Regions from separate parts of the Streptomyces vulcanius genome, predicted to be linked through region 2. Evidence: riboswitches for the same ligand, from Rfam matches in the RefSeq annotation. Region 2 holds a riboswitch; each other region holds the start of a gene.

Region 1 (4,219 bases), on a different contig from region 2:
CGCCAGCGTCACGCGCGACAGCACCTCGTAACCCGTGAGCCGCAGCCCGACGGACAGGACGCCGGTCGCCAGTACGGCGGCCCCGGCCACCGGCGGACGCCGCGCCCACCAGGCGCGCAGGGAGGAGGGGGAGCCGGACATGATGCCGATGCTAAGGAGCACGGCACGGCTTGCGGGAGGGCACGCGCGCGGGAGCGACGAAATACGCGCGGGCGCAGGACAGACGGGGGCGCCGTAGGCGCGTGCTCAGGCCGGTCGCACCACGCTGTGGATGCCCGACTCGCCGTCGTAGTAGATCGACTCCTCGCGGACGTAGGCGCCGGGCTTCGGCGCGTGGATCATCATCCCGTTGCCGATGTAGACGCCGACGTGGCTGACGTCGTCGTAGAAGAAGACCAGGTCGCCGGGGCGGGCGTCGGAGAGGGAGACGGTGGTGCCGGCGTTCACCTGGTCGTAGGTCGTGCGCGGCAGGGAGACGCCCGCGGCCTTCCAGGCGGCCTGGGTGAGGCCGGAGCAGTCGTAGGAGTCGGGCCCGGTGGCGCCCCAGACGTACGGCTTGCCGATCTGCGCGCGGGCGAAAGCGAGCGCCTTCTCGGCCTTGGTGCCGTACGAGGAGTCACTGGAGGACGACGAGGACGACGAGGACGTGGACGACGAGGAAGACGTGTCCGACGACGCGGCGGCGCTCTCCCGCTCCGCGGCAGCCTGCTGCTGCGCCAGTTCCGCCGCCTTGCGCGCGGCCTCCTCCTGCTTCTGCTTCTCGATCGCCGCGAGCCGCGCCTTCTCCTGGGCCGTCAGCTGCGACAGCAGCTCGCGCGCGTCGCTGAGCTTCTTCTGGACGGTCGCCTTGGCGGTCTTCAGCTCGCTCTGCGTGTCATTGAGCGACTCGAGGCTCGCGGTGGCCTCCTGGCGCTTTTTCATCGTCGCCGACTGCTCGGTGACGAAGTCGTCGACCGCGTCCTTCTGGCGTTCGGTCAGCCGGCCCATCAGCTGGGTCTGGTCGAAGTAGTCCTGCGGGGAGTCCGCGAGCACGAAGGTCGACGTGTCGGGAGCGGAGGCGCCGGTGCGGTACTGGGCGGCGGCGTAGGAACCCAGTTCCTCGCGCGCCTCGTTGAGCTTCTGAGTGCGCCGGGCGACGTCGTCGAGCAGGCCGTCGACCTGCTTGCGCTGTTTGGTCGTCTTCTCGCTGGCGGCGTTGTACTTCTCGGTCGCCGACTCCGCCTGGCGGTAGAAATCGTCGACCTTCTTCTCCACCTCCTCCAGGCTCGGGTTGCCGTCGTCGGCGGGCGCGGCGTTCGCCGACTGGGAGAGCAGGGCCACGGAGGTGAGGGCGGCGGTGGCGAGGGCGGGCGTGCGTATGCCCGCCACGCGCGTGCCCGGGAAACGCGGCTTGCGGTGCTGCGACGCCAAGACTGGCGACTCCTTCCATCGTCCGCCTACCGGGTTAGCTGTCGGGTTCGGGCGGATGGGCGCCCTACGGCCGTGTCCCGCAGGGGAGTCGGGCCGATTCACCCCAGAGTTTCGGTGGGTCCCCGGCTCCGGCCGCCGCTCAGGGGGCGCACCGGATTCGGCGGAGGCCGTGCGGCCCGGCGAGGTTCGCCGGTGGGGATCCGTGTGGCCTGCTCGGCACGGTAGCCAACTCGTGTGGCTCCTGTGAAGGTTGATGGGCGATATGCCCGATACATTTTCGTGACCTTGAGCGAAGCCCGCACGTGGGATCACCTGCTGTGATAGCGCCGTGCCGGAAGGTGAGGGCGGCGATGTCCGGGGGACGGCGACGCGTTGTCAGTGGGGCACCCTAGACTCGGAGAGCGATGAGCAGCCTCTTTGACGACAGCTTCCTGGCGAACCTCCAGGCCCCCGCCGGCCACGAGGAGGAACCCCCGCCGCCCGAGGGCGATCACACTCCGGAGCCGCTTCCGGACGATCTGTTCGGCGGGAAGTTCGACATGCCCCCGGACCGGGACGCCCGCGGCCGGGACACCCACGGCCAGGGTGCCCAGAACCAGGGCGCTCACCCCCGGGACGCCTACTACCGCGACGGCGCCCCGCGCCCGGTGATCGACGCGGCAGCGCTCCTGGAGGGGCTGAACGACAACCAGCGCGCGGCCGTCACGCACGCCGGCACCCCCCTGCTCATCGTCGCCGGGGCCGGCTCCGGCAAGACCCGTGTGCTCACCCACCGCATCGCCCACCTGCTCGCCGAGCGGAGCGTCCACCCGGGCCAGATCCTCGCGATCACCTTCACCAACAAGGCCGCGGGCGAGATGAAGGAGCGCGTCGAACAGCTCGTCGGCCCGCGCGCCAACGCGATGTGGGTGATGACCTTCCACAGCTCGTGCGTACGCATCCTGCGGCGCGAGTCGAAGAAACTCGGCTTCACCTCCTCCTTCTCGATCTACGACGCCGCCGACTCCAAGCGCCTGATGGCCCTGGTCTGCCGCGACCTGGACCTCGACCCCAAGCGCTTCCCGCCCAAGTCCTTCAGCGCCAAGATCAGCAACCTGAAGAACGAGCTGATCGACGAGGAGGACTTCGCCGCCCAGGCCACCGACGGCTTCGAGAAGACCCTCGCCCAGGCCTACGCCATGTACCAGTCGCGTCTTCGCGAGGCAAACGCGCTCGACTTCGACGACCTGATCATGACGACGGTCAACCTGCTGCGCGCCTTCCCGGACGTCGCCGAGCACTACCGCCGCCGCTTCCGGCACGTCCTGGTCGACGAGTACCAGGACACCAACCACGCCCAGTACGCCCTCGTGCGCGAGCTGGTCGGCACCGCCGAGCACCCGGTGGACGTACCGCCCAGCGAGTCCGACCTCCAGCCCGCCGAGCTCTGCGTCGTCGGTGACGCCGACCAGTCGATCTACGCCTTCCGGGGCGCGACGATCCGCAACATCCTCCAGTTCGAGGAGGACTACCCGGACGCGACGACGATCCTGCTCGAGCAGAACTACCGCTCCACGCAGACGATCCTCACCGCCGCCAACGCGGTCATCGAGCGCAACGAGTCCCGCCGCCCCAAGAACCTGTGGACCAACGCGGGCGCGGGCGCGCGCATCACCGGCTACGTCGCCGACACCGAGCACGACGAGGCGCAGTTCGTCGCCGAGGAGATAGACCGTCTGACGGACGCGGGCGACGCGAAGGCGGGTGATGTCGCCGTCTTCTACCGCACCAACGCCCAGTCCCGTGTCTTCGAAGAGATCTTCATCCGTGTCGGCCTGCCCTACAAGGTCGTCGGCGGCGTCCGCTTCTACGAGCGCAAGGAGGTCCGGGACGTCCTGGCCTACCTCCGTGTCCTCGCCAACCCGGAGGACTCGGTCCCGCTGCGCCGCATCCTCAACGTGCCCAAGCGAGGTATCGGCGAGCGCGCCGAGGCGATGATCGACGCCCTCTCCCAGCGGGAGAAGATCAGCTTCCCGCAGGCGCTGAAGCGCGTCGACGAGGCATACGGCATGGCCGCGCGGTCGACGAACGCCGTGAAGCGGTTCAATGTGCTGATGGAGGAACTCCGCACGATCGTCGAGTCCGGCGCCGGACCGGCCACCGTCCTGGAGGCCGTGCTCGAACGCACCGGCTACCTCGCCGAGTTGCAGGCCTCCACCGACCCGCAGGACGAGACCCGGATCGAGAACCTCCAGGAACTCGCCGCCGTGGCCCTGGAGTTCGAGCAGGAGACCGGGGAGGGCGAGACACCGGCAGGGCTCGCCGCGTTCCTGGAGCGGGTCGCGCTCGTCGCCGACTCCGACCAGATCCCCGACGACGACGAAGGCGCCGGCGTCATCACCCTGATGACCCTGCACACCGCCAAGGGCCTGGAGTTCCCGGTGGTCTTCCTCACCGGCATGGAGGACGGCGTCTTCCCGCACATGCGCGCCCTCGGCCAGGCCAAGGAGCTGGAGGAGGAGCGCCGCCTGGCCTACGTCGGCATCACACGCGCGCGTGAGCGGCTCTACCTCACCCGGTCCGCGATGCGCAGCGCGTGGGGGCAGCCGTCGTACAACCCGCCCTCGCGGTTCCTGGAGGAGATTCCGGCCACGCATGTGGACTGGAAGCGGACGGGGGCCACCGCGCCCGTGTCCTCCGGCCCGGTCTCCGGGGTCACCGCCTCGCTGGCTTCGTCCCGCTCACGCTCCTCGGCCGCCGGCGCCTCCGGCTTCGCCACACGCCGGGGCGCGGCGGAGAAGCCGGTGGTCGCGCTGGCCGTCGGCGACCG
Region 2 (4,219 bases):
AGTAGAGGTCGATGCGGTCGGTGTCCAGGCGGCGCAGGGAGGCGTCGGCGGCGGCCTTGATGTTGGCGGCGCTCAGGCCCTGGTAGTCGGGGTGCTGGCTGACCTTGGTGGCGATGACGAGGTCGTCGCGGTTGCCGCGCGCCTTGGCCCACTTGCCGATGATGGTCTCGGACTCGCCGCCGCTGTTGCCCGGCACCCAGGCCGAGTAGCCGTCGGCGGAGTCGAGGAAGTTGCCGCCTGCCGCCGCGTAGGCGTCCAGGACGGCGAAGGAGGCGGTCTCGTCGGCGGTCCAGCCGAAGACGTTGCCGCCGAGGGCGAGCGGGAAGACCTCCAGGTCGGAGGCACCGAGCTTACGAAGCGCAGTAGTCGTCATGCTCTGCATCAACAACGGCTTCCGAGCGGCCCATTCCGGTGCTCACGCGAAGAACACGTGAACACCGAGCAGAGGGATTCTCCGGAGGCTCAGGGGGTTGTCAGGGGGTTCTCAGGGGTTGAGGCCCTTGCTGCGCAGCCAGGACATCGGGTCGATGCCGGTGGAGCTGCCGCCCGGGTGGACCTCGAGGTGGAGGTGGGCTCCGGTCACGTTGCCGGTGGCGCCCACGCGGCCGATCACATCACCGGTGGCGACCTTCTGGCCGACACTGACGCTGATCGACGACTGGTGGCAGAACCAGAGTTCGGTGCCGTCGTCCAGAGTGAGGATGGTGCGGTAGCCGTAGGAGCCGGCCCAGCCCGCCTCGGTGATGGTGCCGCTGTGGACGGCCTTGATGAGCGTGCCCGTGGGCGCGGCGAAGTCGAGGCCGGTGTGGTACCCGGAGGACCAGAGCGAGCCGGCCTGGCCGAAGGTCCCGGTGATGGTGTACGAGGAGGTCGGCAGCGTGTACTGCTTGGCCAGCTGGACGAGCCTCGCGGCCTCGACCTTCGCCTCGGCGGCCTCCTTGGCCTTCTGCTTCGCCTCGGCGGCCGTGGCCTTGGCCTCCTTCTCGGCCTTGGCGACGGCGGCTGCCTGCGCCTTGGCCTGGGCCGCCTCGGCGGCCTGCTGGGCCTTGGCGGCGACCTGGGTCTGCTGCGACTCGGCCTGCGCCATGATCCGGCTGCGCAGCGCCTCACCGGCGTCGGCTGCGCCGCCCTGGGGGGTGTCGTCGGCCTCGGTGCCGAAGTTGGCGAGGGCGGGTGCGGTGTCCGGCGCGTCCTCGCCGGAGACGAGGGAGCCCACGGAGGGCAGGTCCGGCATGGAGATGGCGACCGGCGGCTTGCCGGTGTTGGCGCTGGCCATGCCGCCCGCGCTGAAGGCGGCTATGACACCGACGCCGAGGACGGTGGAACTGCGGGCGAATCCGCCGCCGCCGCGCTGCTTGGCGACCCGGTGCTTGCCACGGACCGGGGAAACGGATTCCGCGGTGGGATTCCATTCCTCCCAGGGGCCCTCGTCGGTGCGGTAGCTGCCGTAGCCGAAGGTCTCGGTCTCAGGAGAGCGCTGGCTCGGCACGAACGGGGCTTCTGGGGCAGGCCGGTTGGACGCCACGCGGGCGTACTCCTTTCCTTCCGTCGCCTACCGGGTTAGCTGACGGGTTCGGAGCGGGAAGGTCTCCTACGCGCGTAAACCGTTCGTCACTCTGCGAGTTCGAGTTGACGACGGTTGCCGCGCGATTCACCCCAAGTTGGTGGTTCCCCGGTTCCCTTACGGGATTCGGCAGGTGCACACGGAGCCGTCTCTTGTGACGGCTGGGACGACCGTGCTGCGTTATCGAACGTTAATAGACCTGGGGGCGCGTTTCCAAGCTCTTCCGCCTGTTCGCACAACATTTTTGGCCAGGACTTTCGGTCCATCAGCGGTGAAAAACGGGCGAGTTGGCTGGAATGTACAGCTGGCGCACAGTCAATGGAGAGGAAACACCGAGGGCCGGAACCCTTTCGGATTCCGGCCCTCGGCCTTCAGTAGCGGGGACAGGATTTGAACCTGCGACCTCTGGGTTATGAGCCCAGCGAGCTACCGAGCTGCTCCACCCCGCGTCGTTGACTCAACTCTATCACCCGGTCAGGTGCCGGTTGACCACTCGCGCCCGCTCCACGTATTCGGGGAGTACGACGACGTCGACGCCCTCGGCCGCGAGGAGACCGTTGCCGTCCGCGGCCGTCACGAAGGTGTCGGGTTCCTGCCAGGCGGTGACCACCCGGCGGACGCCCGCGTCGAGGATGAGACGGGCGCAGGGGGCCGGGCGGGAGGCGCGGCGGGCACAGGGCTCCAGGCTGCTGTAGACGGTGGCCGTGGCCAGCCGGGGGTCGGCGGGGTCGATCTTGGCGAGGGCGGCCTCCTCGGCGTGCACCACCGGGTCGCCGGCCTCGCGGGAGTGACCGCGGGCGAGTTCCGTGCCGTCGGCGGCCACGACCACCGCGCCGACGCTGAACGCGGTCTGCGAGGGCGGGCACTCGGCGGCGAGGTCGCAGGCGAGCGCGAGCCAGCGGCGGTCGGCGGCGGAGGGGAGCGGGCCGGTGCCGGGGGCGGTGGGCTCGTAGCGCATGAGGACGACGTCCTGGATCCGCCGGGTGTCGGTGAGGCGCAGGCGTCCGCCCTGGTAGGCCCCGGGGCCGAAGAGACGGGGGGCGTCCGGGTCGCCCACGAGGAGGGGGGCGAGGACGAGCTGGAGTTCGTCGGCGAGGCCCTGCTGGAGCAGCTGGGTGTGGACGGTGCCGCCGCCCTCGACCATGAGCCGGCGTACGCCCCGCTCGTCGTGGAGATGGGTGAGGATCCGGCGCCAGTCGAGCTCGGGGCCGAGCGGGACGACGTCGGCCGCGATCCCGAGCGCGCGGGCCCGCTCCGCGCCCTTCTCGGTCGTGTAGACGGTCTTCTCCCCGCCCGTGTGCCAGAAGTTCGCCGCCGGGTCGAGGTCGCCGGAGCCGCTGACGGTGACCTTGAGGGGGTATTCCGGCTTTCCGGCCGCCACGCGCGCGGCGCGGCGGTCGGCGGAGTTCACCAGCAGACGGGGGTTGTCGGCGCGGATGGTGCCGGCGCCGATGAGGATGGCGTCCACGGAGGCCCGTACCTCGTCGACGCGGTCGAAGTCGGCGGGGCTGGAGAGCAGCAGGCGCTCGGAGGTGGTGTCGTCCAGGTAGCCGTCGAGGGAGACCGCGGCGGACAGCAGGACGTACGGGTACGACATCGGCGCGGCTCTCCTGGAGGACGAGTGGGGGCTTGGATCGCGTGGGGCTTGGATCGCGTGGGGCTTGGTTCAAGTTTGAAACAAACTTACACTGGGTGCATGACGACCCGCTGGCTCACTCCCGAGGAGCAGCGCGCCTGGCGCGCGTACATCGCCGCGACCCTGCTCGTCGAGGACGCGATCGACCGGCAGCTCCAGCGGGAGGCCGGCATGCCCCATCTGTACTACTCCATTCTGGCGAACCTCTCCGACGCGCCCGAGCGGCGGATGCGGATGACCGATCTCGCGGAGTCGCTGAAGATCACCCGCAGCCGGCTGACCTACGCGGTGACCCGGCTGGAGAAGGACGGGCTGCTGGGGCGCGAGGACTGCCGCTGGGACAAGCGCGGCAGCGTCGCGGTCCTGACGGACGAGGGCATGGCGGTCCTGGAACGCCTGGCCCCCGGCCATGTCGAGACGGTCCGCGCCACGCTCCTCGACCGGCTCACCCCCGAGCAGGTGGGACAGCTGGAGGAGATCTTCACGCAGGTCGCGCACGGTTTCCAGGGGGATGCCGGGGAGGCGGCGCCGGAGGAGCTGCCATGGCGCAGGCGTTCGTCTCCCTGTTCCGGATCTTCGTGAGCGGATCTTCGTGAAGCGGGCCACAATCCCGTTGCTTCAAATTTAAAGCATGGGGTAGGGTCTCACCCGGCACACTGCTTCAAATCTGAAGCAGCTGCCCGTACCGACCGCACACGGACCGGGAGACCCGCATGCCCGACACCCCCGCCGCCACCCAGCGCGCCCGCGTCCGGGTACCGCTGCGCTTCCCCGACGGCTACTCCGTCGACGCCGAACTGGTCACCTTCCACGGCCTGGCCGACGGACAGGAGCACATCGCCGTCGTGCTGGGCAAGCCGGGGCCCGTCCCGCTGGTCCGGCTGCACTCCGAGTGCCTCACGGGTGACGTCTTCGGCTCCGCCCGCTGCGACTGCGGTCCCCAGCTGCGCGAGGCCGTCGAGCGGATAGCCGAGCGCGGCGGCGTCCTGCTCTACCTCCGCCAGGAGGGCCGGGGCATC
Region 3 (4,219 bases), on a different contig from region 2:
GCGTGCGCAGCGCGGCGGGGTCGCGTTCGTCGAACACGAACCGCACCTCCCCGACCTGGCGGCCGAGCCTGCGCTCCTTGGCGAGTGTGGTCTTCAGGAACTTCGGCGACTGGGCCCGCAGGACGGACTCGTACGTCTCGTAGCCCTTCTCGACGTCGATGACATAGGCGCTGTACTCGGCGGCGGCGTGCGGCACGAACAGGCCCTGTTCCGCCTCCAGGTTGTCGAAGGCGAAGGTGGACAGGGAGCACTCCCGCATCAGTTCGTCGGTGTCGATGCTCAGCCCGGGGGCGAGTACGGCCCCCTGCGCGTCGGACACGCCGTACGCGAGTGCCTGGCCCCGGCCCAACGGGCCGCGCTCGTGGGGCAGGAAGCCGACCGGCTCGCGCCCCTCGTACACCACTGCCACCCGCGTACGCGGCCGTACGCGGCCCATTGCTTCGGTGAACTCCGGTTCCATGAACGGGTTGCGCGGTGCGGTCGACACTGCGCGCAGCGCGCGCCACCGACTCCGTTCCCCCTCGCCGAGATCCTCAGGACTCAGCACACGAATGCGCCCACTGCTCAACCTGACCCCCCGATCAAGTCCCCCCTGGACACAGGGAAGGTACCGCTACCAACCGGGCGCACGGTAGGTAGTGGAGCAAGTTGTTGCCAATCGGTGCAGAGGTCTTTAACCGGTCTGTACCCGGCGATGCGGGCGAACGGTGAGAGCACCGGATCGTCGTGGGCGTCTCCGGTCAACAATCAAAGGGGAGTTGGCACAAGCGTGCCGGACTTCGGCCTCGTTCGATTCGCGTCGAGTCCGCAGGGTGCGGGATCCGTATTCTCTGATCATGGCCGCACCCACCGCTAATGCCTCGCGCACCGCGTACTCCCTCATCGCCACCGACCTGGACGGAACGCTGCTGCGCGGCGACGACACCTTCTCCGACCGGTCGCTCGCCGCGCTCGCGCGGGTGTCGGCCGCCGGGGCGCGCCACCTGGTGGTGACCGGCCGGCCCGCGCCCCGGGTACGGCCGCTGCTCGACCGGCTGCACAGCAGAGGGCTCGCGGTGTGCGGCCAGGGCGCGCAGCTGTACGACGTCGGTGCCGACCGTCTGCTGTGGTCGGTCACCCTGGACCGGGAGCTGGCGGAGACCGCGATCGGCAAGATCGAGGCCGAGATCGGGGAGGTGTACGCGGCCGTGGACCAGGACGGTGTCGACGGGCTGACGCTCATCGAGCCCGGCTACACGATGCCGCACCCGACCCTGCCCGCCCTGCGCGTCGGCGACCGCGACGACCTGTGGTGCGCGCCGATCAGCAAGGTGCTGCTGCGCCATCCCGCCCTGTCCGACGACGAGTTGGCGGCCACGGCCCGCGCGGTGGTCGGTTCGCTCGCCACCGTCACCATGTCGGGTCCCGGCACGGTGGAGCTCCAGCCGTGCGGGATCACGAAGGCGACGGGCCTCGCCCTGGCCGCCGAACACCTGGGGCTGCGGCCCGAGGACACCATCGCCTTCGGTGACATGCCCAACGACATCCCGATGTTCGACTGGGCCGCCCGCGGGGTGGCGATGGCCAACGCGCATCCCGAACTCAAGGCGGTGGCCGACGAGGTGACGACGTCGAACGAGGACGACGGCGTGGCCGTCGTCCTCGAACGTCTCTGGCCGTGAGGCGCCTGGGTCAGTACGCGCCGAAGACGTTGTCGATCGAGCCGTAGCGCGCCGCCGCGTAGTTGCAGGCTGCGGTGATGTTCGCGACCGGGTCGTAGGGGTCCCACGACGTGCCGGCCACGTGGTAGGCCTGGAAGGTCGGGTCGATGGTCTGGAGCAGGCCCTTGGAGGGGGTGCCGGCGGCGGCGTTGGAGTCCCACAGGTTGATGGCGTTCGGGTTGCCCGAGGACTCCCGCATCACGTTGCGGTAGATGCCGTTGTAGGTGCCGGGGATGCCCTTCTGGGCCATGATCGCGAGCGACTCGCGGATCCACCCGTCGAGGTTGTTGGCGTATCCGGCGGTCGTCACCGTCGTGGCCGTGGTCGCGGTGGTGGCCGCGGAGGCGCCGGTGGCGCCGATGAGCGGAAGGGCGAGCACGGCCGCGCCGGTGGCGGCGACGGCGAGCGTGCGGGCGAGGCGGCGGGGACCGCGGTTCTGAGCGGCAGCAGGCATGGCGAAGTGTCCTCTCCGTCGCCTGCGAGGTGAGCTGTCGGGTTCGGGCGGGAGCTGCCCGGCCGCGTCCCGGGGAGGGACGCGGCTTCACCCCAAGCCGTAACGGAATGCCCCATGTGAAATGAAACATCCGGTCCGGCGACTTACCTGGTTCCCCCGCTCCTGCCATGGCGTTCTAGGTGGGTGTCGGAGCGGCGGCAGGATTAGGCGTCCGCTCGACAGGCCGGGAACGTATGCGAGAGCACATGTCCGGAACAAGTGGCGGATTCACAGATGACCCCTATTGACCTTGGTCTGTGGCTTATGAGGTACTTGATCCTTTGTTGCTGCAAAGCGTCAACTCGCTTGACGGGTGAGAGGGGTCGGGGTGCGGGGAACGGGAACCCGGGGAGGGTCGGTTCGTCCGGCCGAGTGAGCCAACTCACCGGCTTCCACAAGAAGGGCGAAACGGGTAATAAACCCAGATGGCCGCGTAAGGGGTGCCCGCTTCCCGGTGAGACCGCCCGAGCTGTAACCGTGGGGGCTCGTGGTGATCGAAACATGACCGGATACGCTGACTTGAGTGAGCTCAGAGACCTATCGACAAACCGCGTAATCGCCAGCAGACACCAGCAGACAGGAGACTCCTCGTGACCGTCGTCGAGCCGTTCGGGCTGAGCGTGCGGGACCAGGCTCTGGAAGCCGATGTCCAGGCCGGATTGGCGGCTGTCGAGGAAGGCTTGCTCGAGGCCACCAAGAGTGAGGTGCCGTTCATCACGGAGGCGGCCCAGCATCTGCTGCGAGCCGGAGGGAAGCGATTCCGGCCACTCCTCGTGATGCTCGCGGCGCGGTTCGGCGACCCGTACGCGCCCGGGGTCGTACCGTCGGCCGTGGTGGTGGAACTGACCCATCTGGCGACCCTGTACCACGACGACGTCATGGACGAGGCGGCGGTCCGGCGCGGGGTGCCCAGCGCCAACGCCCGCTGGGGGAACTCGCTCGCCGTCCTCACCGGCGACTTCCTCTTCGCGCGCGCCTCACACATCCTCGCCGACCTCGGCCCCGAGGCGGTCCGCGTACAGGCCGAGGCGTTCGAACGGCTGGTCACCGGCCAGATCCTGGAGACGGCGGGCCCGGTCGACGGCCGTGACCCGGTGGAGCACTACCTGGACGTCCTCGGCGGCAAGACGGGCTCCCTGGTGGCGGTCTCCTGCCGCTTCGGCGCGATGATGTCGGGCGCCGACGACACCGTGGTCGACGTGCTCACCCAGTACGGGGAGCGGCTCGGCGCCGCCTTCCAGCTGGCGGACGACGTCCTGGACATCGCCTCCGACTCCCACGAGTCCGGCAAGACCCCCGGCACCGACCTGCGCGAGGGCGTCCCCACGCTGCCGGTGCTGCGGCTGCGCGAGCGGGCGGCGCAGCAGTCGCTGCCCGAGGACGTCGCGCTGTGCGAGCTGCTCGACTCCGACCTGAGCGACGACGCCAAGCTCGCGGAGGCGGTCGCGGCCCTGCGCGCCCATCCGGCGCTCCAGCAGGCCCGCCGCGACACCGTGCGGTACGCGGAGGAGGCCCGGGCGGCGCTGGCCCCCCTCAAGGACTGCGACGCGAAGGCGGCCCTGACGGAACTCTGCGACGCGGTGGTCCACCGCGCCGGCTGACCGACGCCGCGCCGGGTTCTCCGGGAGGGCGCCGGCCCTTGCGGGACGCGGCCTGCCGGGGGTGACCCCTACGGGTCGGGAGTACGCCGCGGCCCTCGACGTCATACCCCAGACGTACGCGGAGTTGGCTCCCGGGTCTGACGCTTCTTCGTGTGCGATTTGGTCAGATGGGAACCAGGGAAAACACCACCGCTCACCGATTCGGGTGAGAATGGCGGCTCGGGGTGGGGACGTTACATCGCGAGATGACCAGCCGCCGCCGACGACGGAGGTAAGGCACACATGGCACCGAACGCATCCGACGACATCACGACCGCCGGAGACGCGGCCGACCCGCGCCTCGGGCGCCGCAAGGCCGTGCGGTACGTCGTTCCGGTCACCGTGATCGGCGTCGCGGCGGCGACCATCGGGCTGGTCCCGGCGCT
Region 4 (4,219 bases), on a different contig from region 2:
GAAGCGGTGGACGTCCTTCGCGGACAGTCGCGGGTAGGGCGCGAAGAAGCGGTAGTACTTCGACTCGTCCGAGACCTGCTCGTAGAAGCTGACCAGGCGCTCGGCGTCATCGACGGTGATGGGGCGGACGCGCGCGGTGCCGCCGTCGCGCAGCACCACGTCGGCCTCCCAGTGGGCGGGGTACTCGTGCCGGTCCGAGGCGCTCTGCATGGGGCCCAGCGTACGGCTCGCGTCCGACAACGGCGCGAGGCAGTCTTGGGGACGGACGCCGGATCGAGGCCGCGATCCGACAGCCGTGACGGGAGGGGCGACACGACCCCTCCCTCCCACGCTTCACGTGTGGAACACTGGTCTAGACAACCTGAACACCGAAGGGCAGCAACACATGGCTGAGCGCCGCGTCAACGTCGGCTGGGCCGAGGGCCTCCACGCCCGCCCCGCTTCCATCTTCGTCCGAGCCGCCACGGCCGCAGGCGTCCCGATGACGATCGCCAAGGCAGACGGCAACCCCGTCAACGCGGCGTCCATGCTGGCCGTCCTCGGCCTCGGCGCCCAAGGCGGCGAGGAGATCGTCCTCGCCTCCGACGCCGAGGGTGCGGACATCGCCCTCGACCGGCTGGCGAAGCTGGTCGCCGAGGGTCTCGAGGAGCTCCCCGAGACCGTCTGAGTCACCCGCGCAGGCCGCGTCGCCCTCCCGGGGGCGGCGCGGCCCTGCCGTTTTCGCGCACGCTTTCGGGGGTTTCGGTCCCGGGCTCCGGGGAAATTACCCGCGGCATACGCGGAAATCCGCGTGCGGGCACACGAAAGGCGCACCTCAGAAATTGAAGGCGCGCACGGAATAAGGCAGCGGAAATACAGCTCCGCCGAATATCCCTTCTTTGTATACGGCCCCCGTGTTAATGCCGCAGACCCGTCATGTTTACGGCAGGTTGCGAAGTCCTCACACGGTCGGCGCGTTCGGTGCCGCCGGAGAAGCGCAGCCGGTGTGCGAGCGTCGCGCGCTCGGTGTGCAGCGCCGTGACCGTCCGCGCGCGCTCCCCGTCGCCGCGCGCCACCGCGTCCACGATCGCGCCGTGCTCGGCCCAGGACTCCACGGGGTTGGCCGGCGCGTCCACCGCGTACATCCAGGCGATCTTGTGCCGCAGCTGGGTGAGCGTGGACGTCAGGGCATGGCTTCCGGAGGCCTGGGCGAGCGTCTCGTGGAACCAGCTGCCCAGGGAGCGCAGATCCTCGCTGTTGCCCCTCCTGGCCCGCTCCTGGCCCAGCCGGACGAGCCCGCGCAGCACCTTCAGATGGGCCTCGGTGCGCCGCTGCGCCGCCCGGGCGGCACCGAGGGGCTCCAGGAGCATGCGCATCTCCAGCAGGTCGGCGGCCTCCTGCTCGGTCGGTTCCGCGACGCACGCGCCCGCGTGCCGCCGGGTGACGACGAAGCCCTCGGCCTCCAGGGTGCGCAGCGCCTCCCGGACGGGAACCCGGGAAACGCCGTAGCGGCGGGCGAGGAGTTCCTCGGTGAGTCGGCTGCCGCGCTCGTAGACACCCGCGACGATGTCGTCCCGGATGGCCGTGCACACCGAGTGCGCCGGAATACGCATGACCGACCTCCGCCTTAATCCCCGTGAAACGTCGACGATTGACGTGTTCAGTGACTCTATTGCAATGGGACGGAATTTCCGATGGCGGGCCGGAATCCAGGGATATTTTTTGGACAGCGGGGTCGCCGAAACGACGAAAGCCCCGGCCGGAGGGGCCGGGGCTGCACGATCTGTCGCCGTGTGTCGTCAGACGTTCACGCCGTGCTGGCGGAGGTAGGCGACCGGATCGATGTCCGAGCCGTACTCCGCGGTGGTGCGGGCCTCGAAGTGCAGGTGCGGGCCTGTGACGTTGCCGGTCGCGCCGGACAGGCCGATCTGCTGACCGGGAGTCACCTGCTGGCCCACCGAGACCCCGATGGACGACAGGTGGCCGTACTGGGTGAACGTGCCGTCGTTCATCCTGATGACGATCTGGTTGCCGTACGACCCTCCCCAGCCGGCCTCGACGACGGTGCCCAGGCCGACCGCGTGCACGGTGGTGCCGGTCGCGGCGTGGAAGTCGATGCCGGTGTGGCTGCCGGAGGACCACAGGGAGCTGCTCGCGTGGTAGCCGGTGGAGATGTAGGAACCGGTGATCGGCGGCACGAAGGTGTTCAGCCGCTTGCGTTCGGCCTCCCGGGCGGCACGCACGCGTGCCTCGCGGTCCTCCACGGCCTTCTTGGCCGCCGCCTCACGCGCGGCCTCCTCGTACGCCGCCTCCTTCTGGACGGCGACCTGGTCGTCGACCTGCTCGGCGGCTGCTTCACCGGCGGCGACGACGGGCGTCAGCCCGGTCTCCTCGGGGGTGGGCTCGGCGGCGAAGGCCGGAGTGACGGCGACAGTGGCCATGACACCGGTGGTGGCGAGCGTCGCGACGCCCGCCGCACGGATGGTGGTGCGCTGCATCCGGCTGGGGCGACGGTGCTTCCCGGGGGCGCAGGTGAACGCCATGTAGTTGAGCGGTCCTTTCCTTCCCTCTCGCCTACCGGGTTAGCTGACGGGTTCGGAGCAGGAAGGTCTCCTACGGACCCCCTCGCGACTGGCGCGGGCGTCCGATTCACCCCAGGGACTTCATGGGTCCCCGGCTCCCCTGGCTCGCGCCGTACGGGGACTCGGCGATGACTGTCCGGTGCCGCGGCTGCGGCGCACTGCCTGACGAACAGCCCGCCTGACGCTAAGCGGGGCCCCTTTCAATCCCCAAGTGGATCGCGGGTTTTGTAGCGCATCCCACAGGGCAGACGTGCAACCTCTGGCTCAATTCGGGCATCTGGGGGCCCTCGACCGCGCTCCCGCCGCCCAGGACCCCCACACGCGTGGCTACTCCGCGGGGACGACCTTCACGTCGCCGATCCCGAGCGCCTCGACGGGCTCCTTGATCTGCGCGGCGTCGCCGACGAGGACGGTCACCAGACGGTCCACCGGGAAGGCGCTGACGGCCGCCGCGGTGGCCTCCACGGTGCCGGTGGCGGCGAGCTGCTGGTACAGCGTGGCCTGGTAGTCGTCGGGCAGGTACTGCTCGACCTGGTCGGCCAGCGTGCCGGCGACGGCCGCCGCGGTCTCGTACTTCAGCGGGGCCACACCCACCAGGTTCTGCACGGCGACGTCCCGCTCGGCGTCGGTCAGTCCCTCGGCGGCGAGGGTGCGCAGCACCTTCCACAGGTCGTCCAGGGCGGGACCGGTGTTCGGGGTGTCGACGGAGCCGCTGATGGCCAGCATCGAGGCGCCCGAGCCGTCCGGCGCGGACCTGAGGATCTGGCCGAAGGCGCGCACGCCGTACGTGTAGCCCTTCTCCTCGCGCAGGACACGGTCCAGACGGGAGGTGAGGGTGCCGCCGAGGCAGTAGGTGCCGAGCACCTGGGCGGCCCACACGCGCGCGTGGCGGTCGGCGCCGATCCGGCCGATCAGCAGCTGTGTCTGGACGGCGCCGGGGCGGTCCACGATGACGACCCGTCCGGCGTCGTCGGCCGTCACCGACGGGACCGGCCGGGGCTGGGCCGGGGAGCCCGTCCAGGCGCCCAGGGTGTCGCCGAGGAGCGCCGCCAGGTCGACGCCGGTGAGGTCGCCGACGACCACGGCGGTGGCCGTGGCGGGCCGGACGTGCCGCTCGTAGAAGGCGCGTACGGCCGCCGAGTCGATCTTCTCGACGGTCTCCGCGGTGCCCTGGCGCGGGCGCGACATCCGCGTGCCCGCCGGGAAGAGCTCCTTGGAGAGCTCCTTGGCGGCCCTGCGGGAGGGGTTGGCCAGCTCGTGCGGGATCTCGTCCAGGCGGTTGCGGACCAGACGCTCGACCTCGCTGTCGGCGAACGCGGGCGCGCGCAGGGCGTCGGCGAGCAGGCCGAGCGCCTTGGGCAGGCGGGAGGCCGGCACCTCCAGGCTGATGCGGACGCCGGGGTGGTCGGCGTGCGCGTCGAGGGTGGCGCCGCAGCGCTCCAGTTCGGCGGCGAAGTCCTCGGCGGAGTGCTTGTCGGTGCCCTCGGAGAAGGCCCGCGCCATGATCGTGGCGACGCCGTCCAGGCCGGCCGGTTCGGCGTCGAGGGGGGCGTCGAGGAGTACCTCGACGGCGACGACCTGCTGGCCGGGGCGGTGGCAGTGGAGCACGGTCAGGCCGTTGTCCAGGGCGGCGCGTTCGGGCGCCGGGAACGCCCACG

The links. A riboswitch is a leader RNA that binds a small molecule or an ion and turns the genes downstream of it on or off. The one in region 2 is predicted to bind cyclic di-AMP.
Region 1: another riboswitch for cyclic di-AMP. It lies ahead of ACFPIH_RS27180 (C40 family peptidase); the one in region 2 lies ahead of ACFPIH_RS40810 (M23 family metallopeptidase).
Region 3: another riboswitch for cyclic di-AMP. It lies ahead of ACFPIH_RS30130 (transglycosylase SLT domain-containing protein); the one in region 2 lies ahead of ACFPIH_RS40810 (M23 family metallopeptidase).
Region 4: another riboswitch for cyclic di-AMP. It lies ahead of ACFPIH_RS11525 (M23 family metallopeptidase); the one in region 2 lies ahead of ACFPIH_RS40810 (M23 family metallopeptidase).

Annotation. Positions count from the first base shown of each region.
Region 1 is NZ_JBHSFK010000018.1:197,527-201,745, forward strand. It holds gene ACFPIH_RS27175 (tellurite resistance/C4-dicarboxylate transporter family protein) at 1-141, opposite strand, end outside; gene ACFPIH_RS27180 (C40 family peptidase) at 247-1,410, opposite strand; cyclic di-AMP (ydaO/yuaA leader) riboswitch at 1,419-1,583, opposite strand; gene pcrA (DNA helicase PcrA) at 1,815-4,219, shown strand, end outside.
Region 2 is NZ_JBHSFK010000036.1:98,197-102,415, reverse strand. It holds gene ACFPIH_RS40815 (aldo/keto reductase) at 1-373, opposite strand, end outside; gene ACFPIH_RS40810 (M23 family metallopeptidase) at 485-1,525, opposite strand; cyclic di-AMP (ydaO/yuaA leader) riboswitch at 1,535-1,706, opposite strand; tRNA gene ACFPIH_RS40805 (tRNA-Met) at 1,940-2,013, opposite strand; gene ACFPIH_RS40800 (dihydrofolate reductase family protein) at 2,031-3,161, opposite strand; gene ACFPIH_RS40795 (MarR family winged helix-turn-helix transcriptional regulator) at 3,261-3,782, shown strand; gene ACFPIH_RS40790 (GTP cyclohydrolase II) at 3,914-4,219, shown strand, end outside.
Region 3 is NZ_JBHSFK010000022.1:11,570-15,788, reverse strand. It holds gene ACFPIH_RS30140 (GNAT family N-acetyltransferase) at 1-568, opposite strand, end outside; gene ACFPIH_RS30135 (HAD family hydrolase) at 837-1,661, shown strand; gene ACFPIH_RS30130 (transglycosylase SLT domain-containing protein) at 1,672-2,154, opposite strand; cyclic di-AMP (ydaO/yuaA leader) riboswitch at 2,159-2,337, opposite strand; gene ACFPIH_RS30125 (polyprenyl synthetase family protein) at 2,784-3,794, shown strand; gene ACFPIH_RS30120 (LolA family protein) at 4,077-4,219, shown strand, end outside.
Region 4 is NZ_JBHSFK010000006.1:146,817-151,035, reverse strand. It holds gene ACFPIH_RS11540 (bifunctional acetate--CoA ligase family protein/GNAT family N-acetyltransferase) at 1-210, opposite strand, end outside; gene ACFPIH_RS11535 (HPr family phosphocarrier protein) at 386-667, shown strand; gene ACFPIH_RS11530 (GntR family transcriptional regulator) at 897-1,592, opposite strand; gene ACFPIH_RS11525 (M23 family metallopeptidase) at 1,779-2,522, opposite strand; cyclic di-AMP (ydaO/yuaA leader) riboswitch at 2,536-2,699, opposite strand; gene ACFPIH_RS11520 (M16 family metallopeptidase) at 2,889-4,219, opposite strand, start outside.